One region of the Bacillus sp. FJAT-42376 genome, then DNA from elsewhere that is predicted to be linked to it. Evidence: riboswitches for the same ligand, from Rfam matches in the RefSeq annotation. Region 1 holds a riboswitch; each other region holds the start of a gene.
The links. Region 1 has a riboswitch for S-adenosylmethionine ahead of CEF21_RS06445 (Na+/H+ antiporter NhaC family protein). Riboswitches for the same ligand answer to the same signal wherever they lie in the genome.

Region 1 (5,831 bases):
GCCATTAAATACAGCACCATAGGATGAATAAGATAAATCCCCATCGAATACTTTCCGATTAAAACGAGCGGCTGCTTAATGACCTGAAGCCTGGCAAGAAGCGGGTAAATTCCAATTGTCGCTATGGATAGAAGCGGAATATTAGCCAAATTGGAAAGTCTTCGGTTTGAAACATAGCCTTTCACGTTATACTCAATGACAGCTCCCGCAGAAACAGCCAGTGCAAGGATCAGCATTTGAATCGGACGCTTTAGCGCGAAATTGCGGATTCCTTCCCAGTAGTAAGCAAGGAACGCACCAAAAGCAAAATAGAAAATCCAAACGGGCATAAAGGATTTACTCGCAATGAACTCGCCGACCGGTCCATCAAACGGGGCCTTTATTCCGTACATATTGTAGCTGATTAAAAACGACACAAACAGAAAAATTATAATGGTTGTCTGTGTTCTGAACAGTTTTTGAAGAAGCGGAAAAACAAGATAAAATTGCACAACAATGGAAATGAAATAAAGATGATAAAATGCCTTCCCCTGCAGGAATCCTCCCAGTTCTTCCATCGGATCGCCGATTCCCTGCCCGTTATAAATGTACATCATATAACGGTAGGCTACACTCCATAAAATAAACGGGATAATGACTTTGGCAAAGCGTGACTTCATAAACTTCCCAAACTGGAACCCTTTGTTCCGTACTTGGAAAAACAAAAGAAAACCGCTGATTACCGCAAAAATGGGGGTTCCGAACCGGCCGATCTGGTTCAGAAAATAAGAAAACCAGTTATACGTATCGCTGTTCATACCGGAATTTGTCGCAGACACATGTACCGCCACAACCGCTAAACAAGCGAAAGCACGCAGGAAATGAATTTCAAACAAATACGATTTACCGCTTTTCTTGCCAGCCTCTTTTGCCATATCAATCGCTCCTTTATATAAAAATAACTCCTCCATTATTTTAATCGTAAACGAAAGCGAAATGGGGCTGTTCCATCAAAAGCCATCTTTGGTCCAGTTTTGGACATAAGGCCTTAAGATAGAGAAACGGAACTTGTAAGCGCTAACTCACACAAATAGCGCGTAAGCAAAAAGTCATCTCTTAACTAAGATGGCTTTAAAATGGTGTTATTGTCATTAATTGCTGAAAAAGGCAGAATGGCGGTAAATCAAGGGTTTACAAGAAGCGGAGAAAGCAGCACGCAAATTCTGTCGAAATTTAGCGAACCTTCTTTTTTTGTAACATTCCTACAGGCAGACTTCGTGTTTGATTTGGCTGATTTCCGGCTGCTCGTACTGGAGGGAGCAAAGCATCCGATACCTGTCCCGCTTCTTTACTCGTAAAAAAACAGGGAAACGCTTAGAAGCGTCTCCCTGTTATAAGTTTAATGAGGCTACAGCCCCGTTTCCCATTAATTCGTATAGTTCTCTTCCAGTTTGCCGGCATCCGTTTTTTTGCTTCCTGCTTTCGGTTTCAGTCTCGGCAAACCGAAGGCAATGGCTAAAATTCCGCATAGAAGTGTAAGCATCGGATAGAAGGTATATGGCAGAATGCTTAAAGGAGAAGCTTTAACAAGCTGGGCACCTGCAAGCATTTGCGCACCATATGGAATCAGTCCCTGCACGCTGCAGGAGAAAATATCCAGGATGCTGGCAGATTTTCTTCTATCGATGTCATACTGATCCGCAATATTTTTAGCCAGCGGACCGGCTGTAATAATCGAGATGGTGTTGTTGGCAGTCGATAGATTTGTCGCACTGACAAGTCCGGCTATGCCAAACTCCGCTCCTTTTTTTGTACGGATGTTTTTCGTCATTGCATTAAGAAGGAAATCAATCCCGCCGTTATGCTTAATGATTTCAACCATTCCGCCAATCAGAACAGATAGGATGATAAGCTCGGACATTCCAGAGATCCCCTTCATCATCGTTTGAGAAAAGGACAGAAGGCTGAAGCTTCCATCCGCAAGCCCGATGATTCCGGTCAAAACAATCCCTCCACCAAGAACAGCTACAACGTTTAATCCAGCGAGAGCTGCAATGAGAACTCCGAGGTAAGGAAGCATTTTAACGAAACTGAAATCCTTCGGCTCAACCGCTGAGTTCATTCCAAGCGAAATGATGATCAGAATAACAGCTGTAACAATCGCTGCGGGAAGCACGATGAAAAAGTTCGTCTTAAACTTGTCCAGCATCTCGGTCTTCTGTGTCCGGACCGCAGCAATGGTCGTATCGGAGATAAAGGACAGGTTATCCCCAAACATCGCGCCTCCGATAACGGATGCAACCGCAAGAGCGACTGGAATTTCTGTTTCGCCGCTTATTCCTGCAGCAATCGGTCCGAGGGCTGCGATTGTCCCCATTGAAGTTCCCATTGATAGAGAAACAAAAGCAGCGATAATAAACAACCCGACAACAAGGAAACTTTGAGGGAAGTACGTTAACGCAAGATTAACGGTTGATTCAACTGCTCCCATTCCCTTTGCCGCTTCAGAGAACGCACCGGCAAGAATATAGATAAAGACCATAATCATAATATCCGGATGCCCTGCCCCTTTGGCGAACCGTTCAACCTTTGACGTCAGATTTTCCTTTCGATTCATAAACAGTGCAGCAGCAACGGCAACAAGGATCGCCACTACCATCGGAAGCTTGTAGAAGTCGCCCGTAATCACACCGGCTAAAATAAACAGCGCTATGAAAATCATCAATGGCAATAAGGCCACCGGATTTGCTTTCAATCCATTCTTTCTATCCATGTTCTCCACCTCACAACAATTCTGTTTTCCCTTTTTTTCAAGCTATAAAAAAGACCCCTTCTTATCCTTTTAAGAAGAGGCCTTAATACACAATGGTCAGGACACTCTTCTTATCTTCCAAGCATGGAAGCTTGCTGGATTTGGCACAGCACTCTTAATAAGTCCGCTGCCGAGGCATCGCAGGGCCAGTCCCTCCGCCTCTCATGATAAGAAGTTGGAATCAATTTATGGGGGTTTTCAAAAACAATCTTTTACTACCTTACTGGCTGCCGCAAAAAATGTCAAACAAAAATCTCCCTCTTTTTACTTTCCTGAAAAAACATTTGGATTGATAAAACATTAGGAAAACCCTTACAATGCTATCATAAAAAGATATACGATTCCACACTTCACGTATACCCTTTACCTCGACTTACTTTTTTTACCACTCTTTTTCAACACTTCTTTACGCTTTTAAAAAAAAATGAGTTCTAATGCATGCCCAAACACAGGATTTGCAAAATCCTGTGTTTCGGACCTTTGAATCCAGCCTGTCAGCGGTCAGATTCTTTAAAATCAATTTTTTTCACTTTCTGTGTCTTTGGATCATACTCAACGGTTACATATAAGCCGAACTCTTTTGTACCCTGCCGCACCCATAACTTAAACTTCTCTTTGACTGTCCCTGTACCGGTATCTTCCTGACCAATATGCAAATAATCGAGCAGCTTCGCATCCGGATACTTCTTTTTCGCCTCCATGATGGCAATCCTTGACCATTTTGCATAGGCCGGTTCCTGCTGATGCGTTTGGGCATATGCAGCCCCTGGTTCTGCTATCCCTGCTAATACTGCGGTAATCAGACAGCAGGATATCCATTTTTTCATTGTGCAGCACATCCCTTTTTCTTTTAGGGTGGCGCAAAACAGAAAAAAAAGCCGTGCTTGCGCACGCCTTTTTTATCCAGTTTTTTTATTCAGCAAGCTGTGTTTTTTTCCGTAGGCAAAATAAACGACCAATCCGATTGCAAGCCAGATGACAAAGGCAATCCATGTCTGTTTTTGAAGCTGAAGCATCAAATACGCACAGGATACAAATGCTAAAATCGGGACAAGCGGCACGAGCGGGGTTCTGAAGCCGCCCTGATTGCCTTGTCCGGATGATCGAAGAACAAGGATTCCAATGGAAACGGACATGAAAGCGAAAAGAGTACCGATGCTTGTCAGATTAGCGAGTTCATCCAGGGGAATGAAGCCCGCAAAAATGGAAACAAGCACACATCCAAGATAAGTCGTTTTAACCGGCGTCTTTGTCTTTTTATTAATTTTCGACAGTCCATTCGGGAGCAGTCCGTCACGGCTGATCGCATAAAACAGACGGGACAGGCCGTACATCATCACGAGAAGAACCGTCGTCATTCCGGCAATGGCACCAATCGAGATTAAACCTGCTACCCAATCCTGATTAATATAATTTAGCGCAAAAGCAACAGGATTTTTCACATTAAGCTCTGTATAAGGAACAATCCCCGTCAGAATTCCGGAAACTACAATATATAGGACTGTACATACCGCAAGGGAAGCGATAATCCCAATCGGCATGTTCTTCTGCGGATTCTTTACTTCTTCGGCTGCAGAGGATACGGCATCAAATCCAATATAGGCAAAGAATACCGTCGCTGCACCTGCAGCAACTCCTGAGAAACCGAATGGCATAAACGGTGTCCAATTATCCGGTTTTACGTACCAGACTCCCACTGCGATGAAAAGAAGCACGACGACGATTTTAAGAATCACCATTATAGCATTAAGGCGCACTGACTCTCTTACTCCCTTTGTCAGAAGGAAGGTAATTAAAAAGGCAATCACAACTGCCGTAATATCAAAATACGTTCCATTTTCGGGTGAATACGCACTGGTCAGGGCTGTTGGAAGATGAAGGCCGAATCCGGCCAGCAATCCCTGGAAATAGCCGGACCATCCGCTTGCAACCGCAGCAGAGGCAAGACCGTACTCCAGCAGCAAATCCCAGCCCAATATCCAAGCCATCAATTCCCCGAATGTTGCATAGCTGTATGTATAAGCACTTCCGGAAACCGGGACACTTGAAGCAAATTCAGCATAGCACAATGCTGCAAATGCACAGGCAATACCGGCCAAAATAAATGATAAAACCAATGCAGGCCCCGCATGCTCGGCCGCGGCCACCCCTGTTAATACGAAAATTCCAGTCCCGATAATGGCTCCAATCCCGAGCATCGTCAGGTCAAACGCTCCAAGCGTTTTATTCAGGGACACCCCTTTACTTCCTGAATCTCTGATAATTTGATCAATCGATTTTTTCCTGAATACACTCATCCAATCACCCGCTGTTCAAAATATTCTGAAATATTTACATAATTTTTGAGATATCCTTAATTTAATCGAATGATGTCGAAAAATCAACCGTTTTTTGAAAATTTAATTTATTAAGACAAATCCCAATTCTGCACAGAGAAGCAGATTTACTGAACAAAACGGCATTTTCTCTATAGGGATGGTCATTGCCCGTCAACCATCTTCCAATAATAAAAATACTATAGGAAAAAGCCGGCATCTGCCGGCTTTTCCTTATTCCGATTCAGTTTTTGCACTGATGAGCCCGATGACAATTCCAAGCAAAGCCCCATAGGCAACCTCTTCAGGCTGGTGCCCCAAAAGCTCATTAAGCTCCTCTTTCTGCTTTACATGCCCAAGTCCCGGAAAATGACCGGAAAGGACCTCAATATCTTCATCAATATCATTCACAAGCTTCGCAATCTCACCTGTATGACGCCTGATCCCCTGTGCATCATACATTACGATTACGCCGAATATAACGGCTAACGCCGTCTCAATCGAGCTGCTTCCGTTTTTAGCTGCTACATATGTAGCCAGTGAAGAAACACCTGCAGAGTGGGAACTCGGCATCCCCCCCGTTGAAAATACCGGCCGCCAATCCCATTTGCCGGTCAGCCGTTTATGGCCAAAAATCTTTAATCCTTGTGCAATCCCTATTGCAGATAAAGCGGTCAATATTCCTCGATTTCTAATCAATTTCTTCACCTCGCGTGAGTTTAGTT
Region 2 (5,831 bases), 490 kb from region 1:
GCAAAGCCAAGCTGCCGGTAAAATTCCAGTGTTCTCGCATGAATGACAAGAGCACGGGACGATTCTCCGGGTCCTTTGTTTTGGTCAATAATCCGAAACGGGACCCCGTGCCCTGCGAGACGAAGGGCGAGCACCAGACCGGTTGGACCGGCGCCTGTAATGAGTACCTGAGCAGACATCGCATTTCCCCCTTAGTAAACATCGTTTTTCTGCAATGGCTAAAAAATTAAAAAGAAATAAAGGGAAAAAATCAAGATAATGACAACAATCAAAGCGGAAACCCACGTGACAATATGGCGGGATGGACGGAAGGTCTGCTCATCAATTTGCTTTGTTTTTTTTCGGTAATCAAATGTAGAAAACAGAATGAGTGAAAACCCGCAAATAATGGAGAAAACACCGATGATGATGGTCAATATGTTCACTTCCGGGGAGGCTTTGTCCATGAAGCTGAAGTGAAGGTTGGTGATTATAAAACCGATTCCTATAATGGCGATGGCCGTTCTTACCCAGGCGAGATAGGTCCGTTCATTGGCCAGATGCTGCTGGATGTATTTTGAACTGATGGTTTGTTCTTTTTCCATTGAATCTCCTCTATGTTTGCCGTTTTACCCGTATTCTATCATATTATTCCATGAAAAAGAGCACCGGCATCCGATGCTCTTTCTTGTCTATTCTTTATCAAATACGCTATTTGAAATCAGCCTGAATAAATAATCCGTATGGTTCCTGAATCCCGCTTCAATGCCGATTAATGTAACCGGCTTGTCTTTTTCCTGCACGATGACTGGCTGGCCTTTAGCCGGTGCCCGGTCTTTCCAGTGGCCGGCGGTAAAGAAGGAGTCATTGTTCACAAAAGTGGCGGCAATGTTTGTGCCCTCTGTGCTGGAATACCAAACGGGTCCGTATACGAAACCGGCATCGTTCCTGCTGTAACCGGCAGTAAGAGGGGATGGGAGATAATCCACTTTTACAATTCCGTTGCTGCTGGAAAAGCCTTTATTGATCTCCACTTCCGTTAATCCTGCAGCTTTTGCTGCCTGTGAACCGCCTGCTCCGATTGCGATGAAATGGCCATCCTGTTCGACAAACTGCTTGATCTGTCCGTTAAACCTTTTCAGTTCCTCTTCATCGGTTAAACCGAATTCTTTATTGGCTTCGCTGAGCCTATAGGATGTAAGGCTGGCGCTTCCGCTGTAAATAAAGGTATCAAAGCCATTTAATCCATTATTGGCTACATCTCTCGGATGAACTTCCGACACTTGGAATCCAAGCCGTTCGAGGGCGAGCTTTGTGCCTGAATGGGACTGGACTTTGCCCAGACCGCCATCCTTTAAGATCGCAACTCTGTGCTTTTTAAGCGGGATGGCATCTTTAGGGACTGCTTTGGTGCGTAAGGTTAATCCTGATACCTGAACCGCTCTCTGAATCGCTTTCCCTTTTTCCGCAGCGTAAAAATTTCCTTCGTTATCCTTTTTGACGGAAACGCCCTGATCAATAAGAGAGTTCACAAGGCGGACCGCATTTACAGATGTATTCGGAATGGAGTAGGGTCCTTTGCCAATGAGTTTTCCGCGGACATTTTCCTCCCGAACTTCTTTCGTTTGGACGTTCACATCCTCCTGGCTTTTGATGGCATCAAAGCCCCAAAGCTCAGAGAGATTCCAGGCGGAAATGTCGTACATAGCGTCAATATCGTTTGTAATGTCTTCACCGTCCCATAAGAACGCATTAGCCAAGCCGGCCTTTGCCTGGTTAAGATCCACAATATACGTTCCTTTTTCATAGCGCTTTCCATCTGCGCGAAATGGCTTAGCCGCCTGCTCCACTTTCACATCATTTTTAAGTAAGTGCTGGACAACCTTTTGCACCGCGCTGTTATCCTTTTTATTTTCCGGGATGATGTAGCTGTCAGGATAAAAGCCATCTTTATTGTTCGGATGCTCCCCCTTGACTCCGCGGTCAAACACTTCAAGCTGGTCTTGAAGCATGGCCTGTTTATTCTGTAAAGCGAACTCCAGGGCCCCATTCACAGCATCGACCTGCCATTTCACTCCGTCCCAGTCATTTGTCGGTGCTTCCAATGTATAGCCCAGGCCGCCATGAAGCATAGCATAAGCCGGGGTGTAAATAGGAGGGTAGACATCCCAGCCGGATTTTGAATCTCTTAATGGGATGTGAGTGCCTTCCAGTGTTTTGTACAATTCGGTCTCATAGTGATCTCTTTCGCTGACAATATTCGATTCCATCGCTTCTGCCTGCTGATTCATCCACTTATAAAGCAAATCGTATTCGTAATTCGGGTTATGAGGGGGTGTACCCGGAAGAATCAATCCCGGATGCTTTGCTTCCCCGCGTTGCCTGACATAACCGTGAAGATCAAGAAGAACGAGAGGGTTGAGCTCGGCGATTTGCTTAACGGCCGCTTCCGTTTCAGGCTGGGACTGGGTCACGAAATCACGGTTCAGATCAATTCCGTTTCCGTTAAAGCGGGTAGCATCGACACGTCCGTCAGGATTCGCGTCCACATTGATAATCAGTGTGAAGTTCTTCAGTATCTCCTTAGTTTCCTGATCATTCTTAAATCCATACCGTTCAATTAACCGGAGCGCTGCATCTGTTCCGACAAATTCGGTTCCATGAATGGAGGCATGAATCAAAATCGGGGGCTTAATATCCGGATTGGCTTTCAGGTAGCGCTGCGCTTTTTCCGGATTTTCTCTCATGAGTTTCCGCAATCCCTTGTACTTAAGTTCACTCTGCTTAGACTTGCTGTCTGAAATGGTGACCGTGTACAAATTTTTGCCGGTGGAAGATTTTCCTGTAATGTCCAATTGAACTCGGCTGCTTTGCTTTTCATAGGACTCCAGTTTGCTTCTAAGAGCATCATACGTTATGTAGTCATATTGTTCTGAATTGAAAAGACTCTGCTTTCGTTCAGTCTCCCCGGCCAGTGCTTGAGCGGGAAGAAGACTTCCCAGTAGACTTGCGCTCAGTAAAACGGATAAAATCGGCTTCTTCTTCATTTCTTTCCTCCTAAAATTTTTACAACACAGAAAAGCCTCTTTCCGGATAAGAAAGAGGCTTTGCACACAAAGGGATCCCTCTCTCTTATCTGTCAGCGTAATCGCTGCAAGAATTAGCACCGTATTGACCATGGTCAACCGGTTGCCGGGCTTCATAGGGCTTGTCCCTCCGCCTGCTCTTGATAAAAGAGTTTTCGTATTGAATTAGTTTGAATTATAGAGGATTTTAACAGCGCGTCAATATGAAAATAGGAAAATGATTCTTTGTGTTTAGGAGAAAATGGTAAAATAGGAACAGGTTATGGAGAAGGAAGATTACATGAATACAATCTTTAGTTTTATTTTACCCCCTCAACTTAATGATTGTTACTAGCTATATAACATTGAAAATTGAAGTGAAATATTGTTTCCTTCCGGCTTTGATTCTTCCTGCTGCCGTTTTTTCTAAATTTAGAAGGATTCGGGCCGGTCCTATCCAGCAAATACTTTTCTAGTGCTCTTTTACTTGGAGCAATCGTAAATGGAATGACGGCTCTAATCATGAGGAAAAGCTGAAATCGTATCGAGTAGTGCCCTTTACAAAAGAATATATTGCCCGATCAGCAGGAATACCCTTAATATGGAAAGGTGAAGTGAACGAATGAAGATAGGAGAATCCCATGATAATAAAGAATCGGTTATTTGAGGTGAAAGGCCTTACCTATTCAATCAGGTCTGCTATGCATGAAGATGCTGGGATGCTCTCCAAGGTAAGAGTCCGCATTGATGGAGAAACAGAAAATATGGATAGGGAACAGGGAGAGGGATTGATCGACGAAGCAGGCTTTGAACGGCTGATTAAGAATGATACGGAAATGCCCGGCCATTTGTTTTTAGTGGCCGAGGTGGAGGGGGAGATTGTCGGATTTTCAAGGTGTGAAGGAAATCAGCTGAAAAGATCCTCACACAAAGCAGAATTCGGAGTGGGCGTGCTGAAGGACTTCTGGGGGTACGGGATTGGCGTGAATCTATTAAAAGAATCGATTGCCTGGGCCGACTCCAATGGGATCAAGAAAATGAACTTAAATGTACTGGAAACGAATGACCGGGCGATAAAGATTTACAGCAGTCTCGGATTTGAAACAGAAGGTGTTTTAAAAAAGGATAAGCTTTTATCAGACGGCAAATTCTACAGCACCATCCTTATGGGAAGATGGAATGGGTCATAATCCAAAACAGGGAGATTAATAGAAATATGTCCAATATAACGATCAAAAGAGCTTCCCTATCGGACGCTGAAACGCTGACAAACATCATGAAGGCAACCTTTGATGCAGAAGCAAAGAGGTGGCTGAGGGAAGAGGAACCTATCATAGATTACAATATTCAGCCGCCGGGATATCAATCCATACATATGACTGAATACAGTATCCGTGAGTTAGTCTATTACAAAATCCTCGCAGATGAAATGATAGCAGGCGGATTGATTATGACAATCGCAGGCGATTTGCACGCGAGAATTGACCGTATTTTTGTAAGCACTTCCTTGCAGGGGAGGGGAATCGGATCGATTGCTCTTAAATTGGCCGAAGAGGCGTACCCGCAGGTATCTTCCTGGGAGCTGGAAACATCCAGCAGGCAGCTGAATAATCATTATTTTTATGAAAAAGCGGGTTTTGAAAGAGCGTATGAATCTGAGGATGAATTCTGTTATGAAAAACGGAAGGAGTCATCTAATCATTCGAAAGCCACTCAAAATCAGGATCTGTCAGGAACACATTATGAAAGCTGCGGGATGGACGAAAGTGATTTCTTTAAGGTGAATTTAGCCGGCAGCTCCGTCAGCAACAGCAATGTGATGAACACTCATTTCAGTAATTGCAATTTGAGCCAGTCCAGGTTTCAAAACATTAATTTCAGAAACAGCCTGCTCGCAGATTTAAATTTGTCCGGCAGCCGGATCGACCATGTAACGATGGGCGGGGTTCAGTTTAAGGATACGAGCCTTGAAGAGAATCAGCAGCCTGTCACATTTGAACGATGTGACCTGAAAGGCAGCCGCTTTATGGAGTGCAATCTGCAGGAGGTGGAGATTCAGCAAAGCGATTTGGAAGGTATGAGGATCAATGGGATTTCGGTGAAGGAATTGTTTGATGTGTATGAAAAGGCTGTAAAACACACCTGATTTGGGGTGTGTTTTTTTGTGGAGGGAATGGCGTTGCACTGACCCCCGCTCCTCTACCGTACTAAACCTCCGTCCCCGCTCTCTGCAAGCTCTTGTCCACCATCCTTTTAGCACAGTTTTCCTCTGACCCCCGATACGGTGCTGTATTGGGGGTCAGTGCAAACCAAACCGATAATGGAACAATCGCCCCAATCGCCCACCCCGCCCAATCACTCCAAACAGCTCCACCCCTCATCACCTTCCCTCCCCAACAAACGTCTCCCGAAACCTTACCGCTTTCTTCGTTAATGACCGGTCCTTCAGCCAAATCAGCGCACAATCGGAAAGAATGGCCGCATCCTGTATACGGACGGCTTTTAGTCCGGAATTTGGGAATGCGAGCAACGCAGATTCAGGAAGCATGGCGGCGCCGACTCCTTCGCGGACTAAGGACATCAGCATGGCCGCGTCCGGGCATTGGCAGACAATTTGAGGGGTCAAGCCTTTCTTGTGAAAGGCATTCAGCACGAGCTCATACAATCCGATGCCGCTGACCCGGTGGAGCAGAAGGAGAGGGAGGTCTGACAAATCTTTCATACAAATGGTGCTTTCTATGGGCCAGTGGTCAGGTACGATCGCTGCAAACGGATCTTTGGATAGCG
Region 3 (5,831 bases), 480 kb from region 1:
TCCAGAAGCGAGGATCCCAGCCATTAAAATGGAAATAGATTTCGGAGACGAACTGGGCATAAAGCAATCCAGTGCTCAAATTACTAAGCACTATAAGGCGAGTCTTCTCCCTGGTGTCCAAGTCGCGGCCGTTGTCAATTTTCCACCTCGAAAAATTGCAGGGTACCGGTCAGAGGTTCTCGTAATCGGAGCCGTGACAGGGGAAGGTGAAGTGGTCCTGCTGAAACCGGATGCACCTGTTAAAAATGGAACCCCCATTGCGTGATCACCTTATGATAAAAGGGGAAAGCCGTTCCGTACGCCTGGAACGGCTGACTGAAGACCAGATGCTGGTCTATTTTTTTTGCACATAGAGCCCTTCTCCCTTGCGCCACTCTGCGTATAAAACGTGCTTGTAGGAGTGAATGTCCTGAGCAGAAAGTTCCTTTTTCAGCCACTCTTCCTCGAGACCCGCCTCCTCCAGATTGTCTCTTTGTACCGACCCATCGAGCACGAGGCTGTAAGGGAGGACCGGACTGGTTCCGCTAAAAGAAAAATCAGACCGGACGGGAAGGTCGTACTGCGGCTTTTTCAGAATGCTCACACTGCCATCCGTTTCCAGGATGGCGAACTCAATTTCCCTCATGGAAAAGGTTCCCTTCGACCGGATAAGATGCTGAAGCTGATTTAGATCAAGCTTCTCTTTTTTTAGCTGGCTTCTTAAAATCTGTCCGTTCCGAATAATGATGGTCGGACTTCCTTCCATGATTATCCTTGCTTTATTCGATTTCTGGGTCAGCCATTCTATAACGAAAATTAAGAGACCCCAGACAAAAATGGCAAATATAATATCAATAAGTCCAATTTCATCATCATAGACTGCGTTTCCCACCAGTTCGCCTAATACAAGGGCAGATATAAAGTCAAACGTGGTTATTTGTGTAATTTGAGTTTTTCCAAGCAGTCTGGACATTACAAACAATCCAAAAAAGCCAACGACCAGCTCGGCCGTGATCCGGTACATATCCATTGTCATCACCCTTTATAGGTTGCACACGAAAAAAGGTTTTCAATCAAAGAAAAACAGACAGCGTGTCGCTGTCTGTTATGTACGGCTCTTAATCATCGTCACATGGGGGATGCCGGCGTCCATAAAAACTCCGGAACGGACATCATACCCAAGCTTTTCGTAAAAAGGTATGGCTTGCGTCTGGGCATTCAGTTTGAATTTCTCAATGTTGGGAGCAGCAACAATTTCAAGCTCCTTCATAATCAGACTGCCTGCGCCTTTTCCTCGGTGGGAAGGGAGGATGCAGATGCGTTCAAGCTTGCCGTATCCGTCTACTTCACGAATTCTGCCTGTGCCGACCGGCTCGCTTTCGTCGTATAGAACGACATGGACCGATGTTTCTTCATTTTCGTCCACTTCTTCCTCTGCAGGCACTTGCTGTTCTTCTACAAATACCTTCATCCGGATTGAGAAGGCATCCTGCATTTCTTTTTCCGTTTGGACAACTTTTGCGTGCATTAGAGTTCTCCTTTTTCAAGGATAAACGTTTCATAAACCGTCCAGGCACCGTTTTCAAGCTGGTACAGCAGATGGAAACGGTCAATCAGTTCGATGTGATGATTTTCCTGCATTTTCAGCTGTCCTAAAACATCCGCCATCTCCGCATCGGAAAGCTTTTGGCCAATCGTAATGTGAGGGACAAAAGAATACTCAGGCTTGGAATCAAGGGAACCGGAATGCAGCGCGGCGTGAAGGTCCATCAGTTCATCTGTTGGCTCTACCTTCAGGTAAATAACATTGTTAACCGGTGAAAAAGAACTGATTTTCTGCACTTCCAGCTTAATCGGACTGTGGCCGTTGGCAAGAGATCGTAGTTCTTTGGAAATCGCCTTAATTTCTTCATCCGACGCTTCAAACGGAGCCTTAAGCGTCAAATGCGGCGGAATGAGTGCATAGTGAGGGTCATAGCGTTTTCGATAGGAATTCGCCAGATCTTGAAGTTTTTTAGCCGGGAATAAGACAATTCCATATTTCATTTAGGTTCCCTCCAGTAGTAAGGATGATTTAATTAAAACATGGCTTTAAGCGCCTTTGGAAGCAAAGGCTGCCAATGTGTCCATGTGTGGTCCCCATCAAATTCTTCATATGTGTAGGGAAATCCTTTTTTTTCGATCGCTTTTTGCAATAAGCGATTGGGTTCGATGAAATTCTCCACCTTGCCCGCAGTCGTTTTGACTTCTGTTTCTTTTTTGCCGATCTGATGATAGATGGTCATATCAGCACTTGCAGCTGCCTCGGCCGCCTTGAGCACTTGATCATCTACATAAGGTGACTGCATAATTATTTTACCAAATATACTCGGATAGTCGAGGGCTGTCATAAAACCAATGGTCGCTGCGAGAGAATCCCCGATCAGCGCCCGCCCCTGTCCAACCTGGTAAGTTGGAAACTCTCTGTCTAGAAAAGGGACAAGTTCATGGGCAAGAAAGCGTTTATAGGCAGAGAACTTTTCTCCGTCCGGATGGTACTTAGCCCGCCGGTCCTGAACATTCTGATATGGAATTCCGACAATGATCAGGTTTTCCGCATCGCCGTTTTCAAGCAGTGCTTCATATTGCCGGGCAATGCGCCCGAGCCTGAAATAATCCTGTCCATCCTGCGCAATGAGCAAGCTGTATTTATACAGCGGGGAGTAGTTTTTCGGCAAGTATGTAAGGACAGTCAATTCTTCGTTCAATGCTTCTGAGAAAAAAGACGATTCTTTAACGACTCCAGTTTGCTTCTCCACAGTTAAATCCTCCAGATGAATAGATTGATCATGATTAGAATCCGATTCTGCGCCTGGCTCCGGCCGTTTGCTTCTTTGGGGCTGCAGGACAGGACGCCGCGCTTTTAGCAGAACTTCTATACTAGAAGCGCCCTGCGCATTTGGAATATGACGGATAAGATGTTTGTACTAAGTTTTTGCGTCTAGCTCCGGCCGCTAGCCGTTCGGCCGCTTCGCTTCTTCTGTCAGGGCAAAAAGCGCCCTTCTGTCAGAAGCTCCACCGTCTTTCACGGCTGGGCAAGCGCCCTACGCTTTAGGAGTATAACGGATAAGTGTTTGTACTAAGTTTTTGCGTCTAGCTCCGGCGCCTAGCCCCTCGAGGTCATAAGCCACTCAACCTGCGAAAGGAAAAACGCCTTTCTCCGGCTGATTGTCTTATGCTTGTCGGGGGCCTGCAGGAGGCAGGTCAGTTCTGCGTTGCGGCAGGACGCCGCGCACTTAGCAGAACATCCTTCCTAAAAGCGCCTCCGCTTTAGGAGTATAACGGATAAGATGTTTGTACTGAGTTTTTGCGTCTAGCTCCGGGCGCTAGCCGTTCGGCCGCTTCGCTTCTTCTGTCAGGGCAAAAAGCGCCCTTCGGTCAGAAGCTCCACCGTCTCTCACGGCTGGGCAAGCGCCCTCCGCTTTTAATTTGTATTCGCTTCCACTTATTTTATCATGATTCGGCAAAAAATGCTGTTGCGGAGAAAATGGGGAAAGTTTGCATGAAAGGCTTGTCAAATTCATAGAATTGCGTTAAGGTTATACAAAATTCATATATTTCCGATTATTTATTCTTATCCAGAGAGGTGGAGGGACTGGCCCTGCGAAACCTCAGCAACCGGCAGAACGCTTTATGCGTGCCAAGGTGCTAAATCCAGCAAGCGAGCTTGGGAGATGAGAAGAAGAACTGTTCAGCGACAAGCCTTCTTCTTATTTTAGAGGAAGGCTTTTTGAATTTCTATTTTTCAGAAACGAGGGTGTAAAAATGACAAAACATACAGAAACGATTCTGGCTCAAATTGGAAACCGCAGTGAACAGACCACGGGCGCTGTCAATCCTCCTATCTATTTAACGACTGCTTACCGGCACGCTGGCATTGGGGAATCGACCGGTTTTGATTACATCCGGACCGGCAATCCGACCCGTGCCATTGCCGAGAAAGCACTGGCTGACCTTGAAGGGGGAGATCAGGGCTTTGCTTTCAGCTCTGGAATGGGCGCGATCCAAACGATTATGGCCCTGTTTAAAACCGGAGATGATTTGATTGTTTCCTCCGATATTTATGGAGGAACGTACCGGCTGTTTGAACAGGAATGGCGGAAATACGGCTTAACTTTCCAATATGATACGTTTACTGACCTGGGGGATACAGAGGCCCGGATTCTGCCAAATACAAAAGCGATTTTTCTGGAGACACCGACGAATCCGCTTATGCAGGAGGCAGACATTGCAGCGGTGGCTGAAGTAGCGAAGCGCCATGGTTTGCTTTTGATCGTGGACAACACGTTCTACACACCGGTTATTCAGCAGCCGATTAAGAGCGGAGCGGACATTGTCATCCACAGTGCGACTAAATACCTCGGGGGACACAATGATCTCCTTGCCGGGATCGTGGTAGCGAAAGGGCAGGAGCTTTGTGCGGAACTCGCTTCCCATCATAATGCGATCGGCGCGGTTCTCGCACCGTTTGATTCGTGGCTATTGATCAGGGGGTTAAAAACGCTCGCGCTTCGGATGAGGCAGCATGAACAGAATGCAGCTGAAATAGCCGGATTCCTGGAAGAAGCCCCGGAGGTAACCGATGTGCTTTACCCGGGCCGGGGAGGCATGCTGTCGTTCCGGATCGCGAAAGAGGAATGGGTGAATCCTTTTTTGAAACAGTTGAAAACGATCACCTTCGCTGAAAGTTTAGGCGGGGTTGAGAGTTTAATGACGTATCCAGCCACTCAAACGCATATGGATATACCGGAAGAAATACGTACGGCAAACGGTGTCTGTAACCGGCTTCTGCGCTTCTCGGTCGGAATCGAGCACGCAGAAGATCTGATAGCCGATTTAAAGCAGGCATTCCAGGCTGTGAAGGAGGAGGAAAAAATTGAGCAATACTGATTGGTCCATCCAGACAAAGCTGCTGCACAATAGCCATAAGACAGATAAGGAAACGGGAGGGGTCAGTGTCCCCGTCCACTTATCATCCACCTTCCACCAGTCCGATTTTGATCAGTTCGGTAAATACGATTACGCACGCTCCGGGAACCCGACGAGAGAAGTGCTTGAAAATGCGATTGCCGACCTTGAGGGCGGTACGCGGGGATTTGCTTTTTCATCCGGAATGAGCGCAATCTCGACCGCATTCCTTTTGCTGTCAAAAGGGGATCATGTTCTGGTTACTGAGGACGTATACGGAGGAACGTACCGCATGGTCACAGAGGTGCTGAGCCGGTTTGGCATTGAGTATACGTTTGTGGATATGACGGATCTTCATAACGTGGCATCCAAAATCCGTCCGAATACAAAGGTCATATACATGGAGACTCCATCCAATCCTTTGCTGAAAATTACCGATATTCAAGGAATCGTTAAGCTTGCGAAAGCAAATGACTGTCTAACATTCCTGGATAATACGTTTTTAACCCCTGCTCTGCAGCGTCCGCTTGGGCTCGGAGTCGACATTGTCCTTCACAGCGCCACGAAGTTTTTAGCGGGACACAGTGATGTCGTCGCGGGACTTGCAGTCGTGAATGATGAAGAACTCGGGAATCAGCTGTACAAACTGCAGAATTCGTTTGGGGCCATTCTCGGTGCCCAGGATTCGTGGCTTGTGCTGAGAGGCTTAAAAACCCTCCATGTACGGCTGAAGCAATCGACCGAGTCGGCTCATAAACTGGCTGCATTCTTATCCAGGCACCCGGCGGTGGAGGAAGTCTATTATCCGGGATTGTCCTTCCACCCCGGCTGCTCTGTCCAGCGCTATCAGGCGGAAGGGCCGGGCGCGGTGCTTTCCTTTAAGCTAACCGATGAAGATGCGGTCC

Region 2: another riboswitch for S-adenosylmethionine. It lies ahead of CEF21_RS08860 (M14 family zinc carboxypeptidase); the one in region 1 lies ahead of CEF21_RS06445 (Na+/H+ antiporter NhaC family protein).
Region 3: another riboswitch for S-adenosylmethionine. It lies ahead of CEF21_RS08795 (methionine biosynthesis PLP-dependent protein); the one in region 1 lies ahead of CEF21_RS06445 (Na+/H+ antiporter NhaC family protein).

Annotation. Positions count from the first base shown of each region.
Region 1 is NZ_CP033906.1:1,257,290-1,263,120, reverse strand. Features, by position in the region: gene CEF21_RS06455 (acyltransferase) at 1-914, opposite strand, end outside; gene CEF21_RS06450 (hypothetical protein) at 1,116-1,337, shown strand; gene CEF21_RS06445 (Na+/H+ antiporter NhaC family protein) at 1,406-2,752, opposite strand; SAM riboswitch class I at 2,860-2,965, opposite strand; gene CEF21_RS06440 (DUF3889 domain-containing protein) at 3,286-3,618, opposite strand; gene bcaP (branched-chain amino acid transporter BcaP) at 3,691-5,088, opposite strand; gene CEF21_RS06430 (divergent PAP2 family protein) at 5,341-5,814, opposite strand.
Region 2 is NZ_CP033906.1:1,747,218-1,753,048, forward strand. Features, by position in the region: gene CEF21_RS08850 (FAD-dependent monooxygenase) at 1-179, opposite strand, end outside; gene CEF21_RS08855 (YidH family protein) at 219-584, opposite strand; gene CEF21_RS08860 (M14 family zinc carboxypeptidase) at 672-3,026, opposite strand; SAM riboswitch class I at 3,109-3,215, opposite strand; gene CEF21_RS08865 (GNAT family N-acetyltransferase) at 3,686-4,234, shown strand; gene CEF21_RS08870 (GNAT family N-acetyltransferase) at 4,261-5,190, shown strand; gene CEF21_RS21240 (hypothetical protein) at 5,252-5,425, opposite strand; gene CEF21_RS08875 (LysR family transcriptional regulator) at 5,425-5,831, opposite strand, start outside.
Region 3 is NZ_CP033906.1:1,733,664-1,739,494, forward strand. Features, by position in the region: gene CEF21_RS08770 (tRNA-binding protein) at 1-265, shown strand, start outside; gene CEF21_RS08775 (DUF421 domain-containing protein) at 335-1,009, opposite strand; gene CEF21_RS08780 (GNAT family N-acetyltransferase) at 1,085-1,507, opposite strand; gene CEF21_RS08785 (YjcG family protein) at 1,507-2,025, opposite strand; gene CEF21_RS08790 (alpha/beta hydrolase) at 2,058-2,777, opposite strand; SAM riboswitch class I at 3,590-3,699, shown strand; gene CEF21_RS08795 (methionine biosynthesis PLP-dependent protein) at 3,784-4,908, shown strand; gene metC (cystathionine beta-lyase) at 4,895-5,831, shown strand, end outside.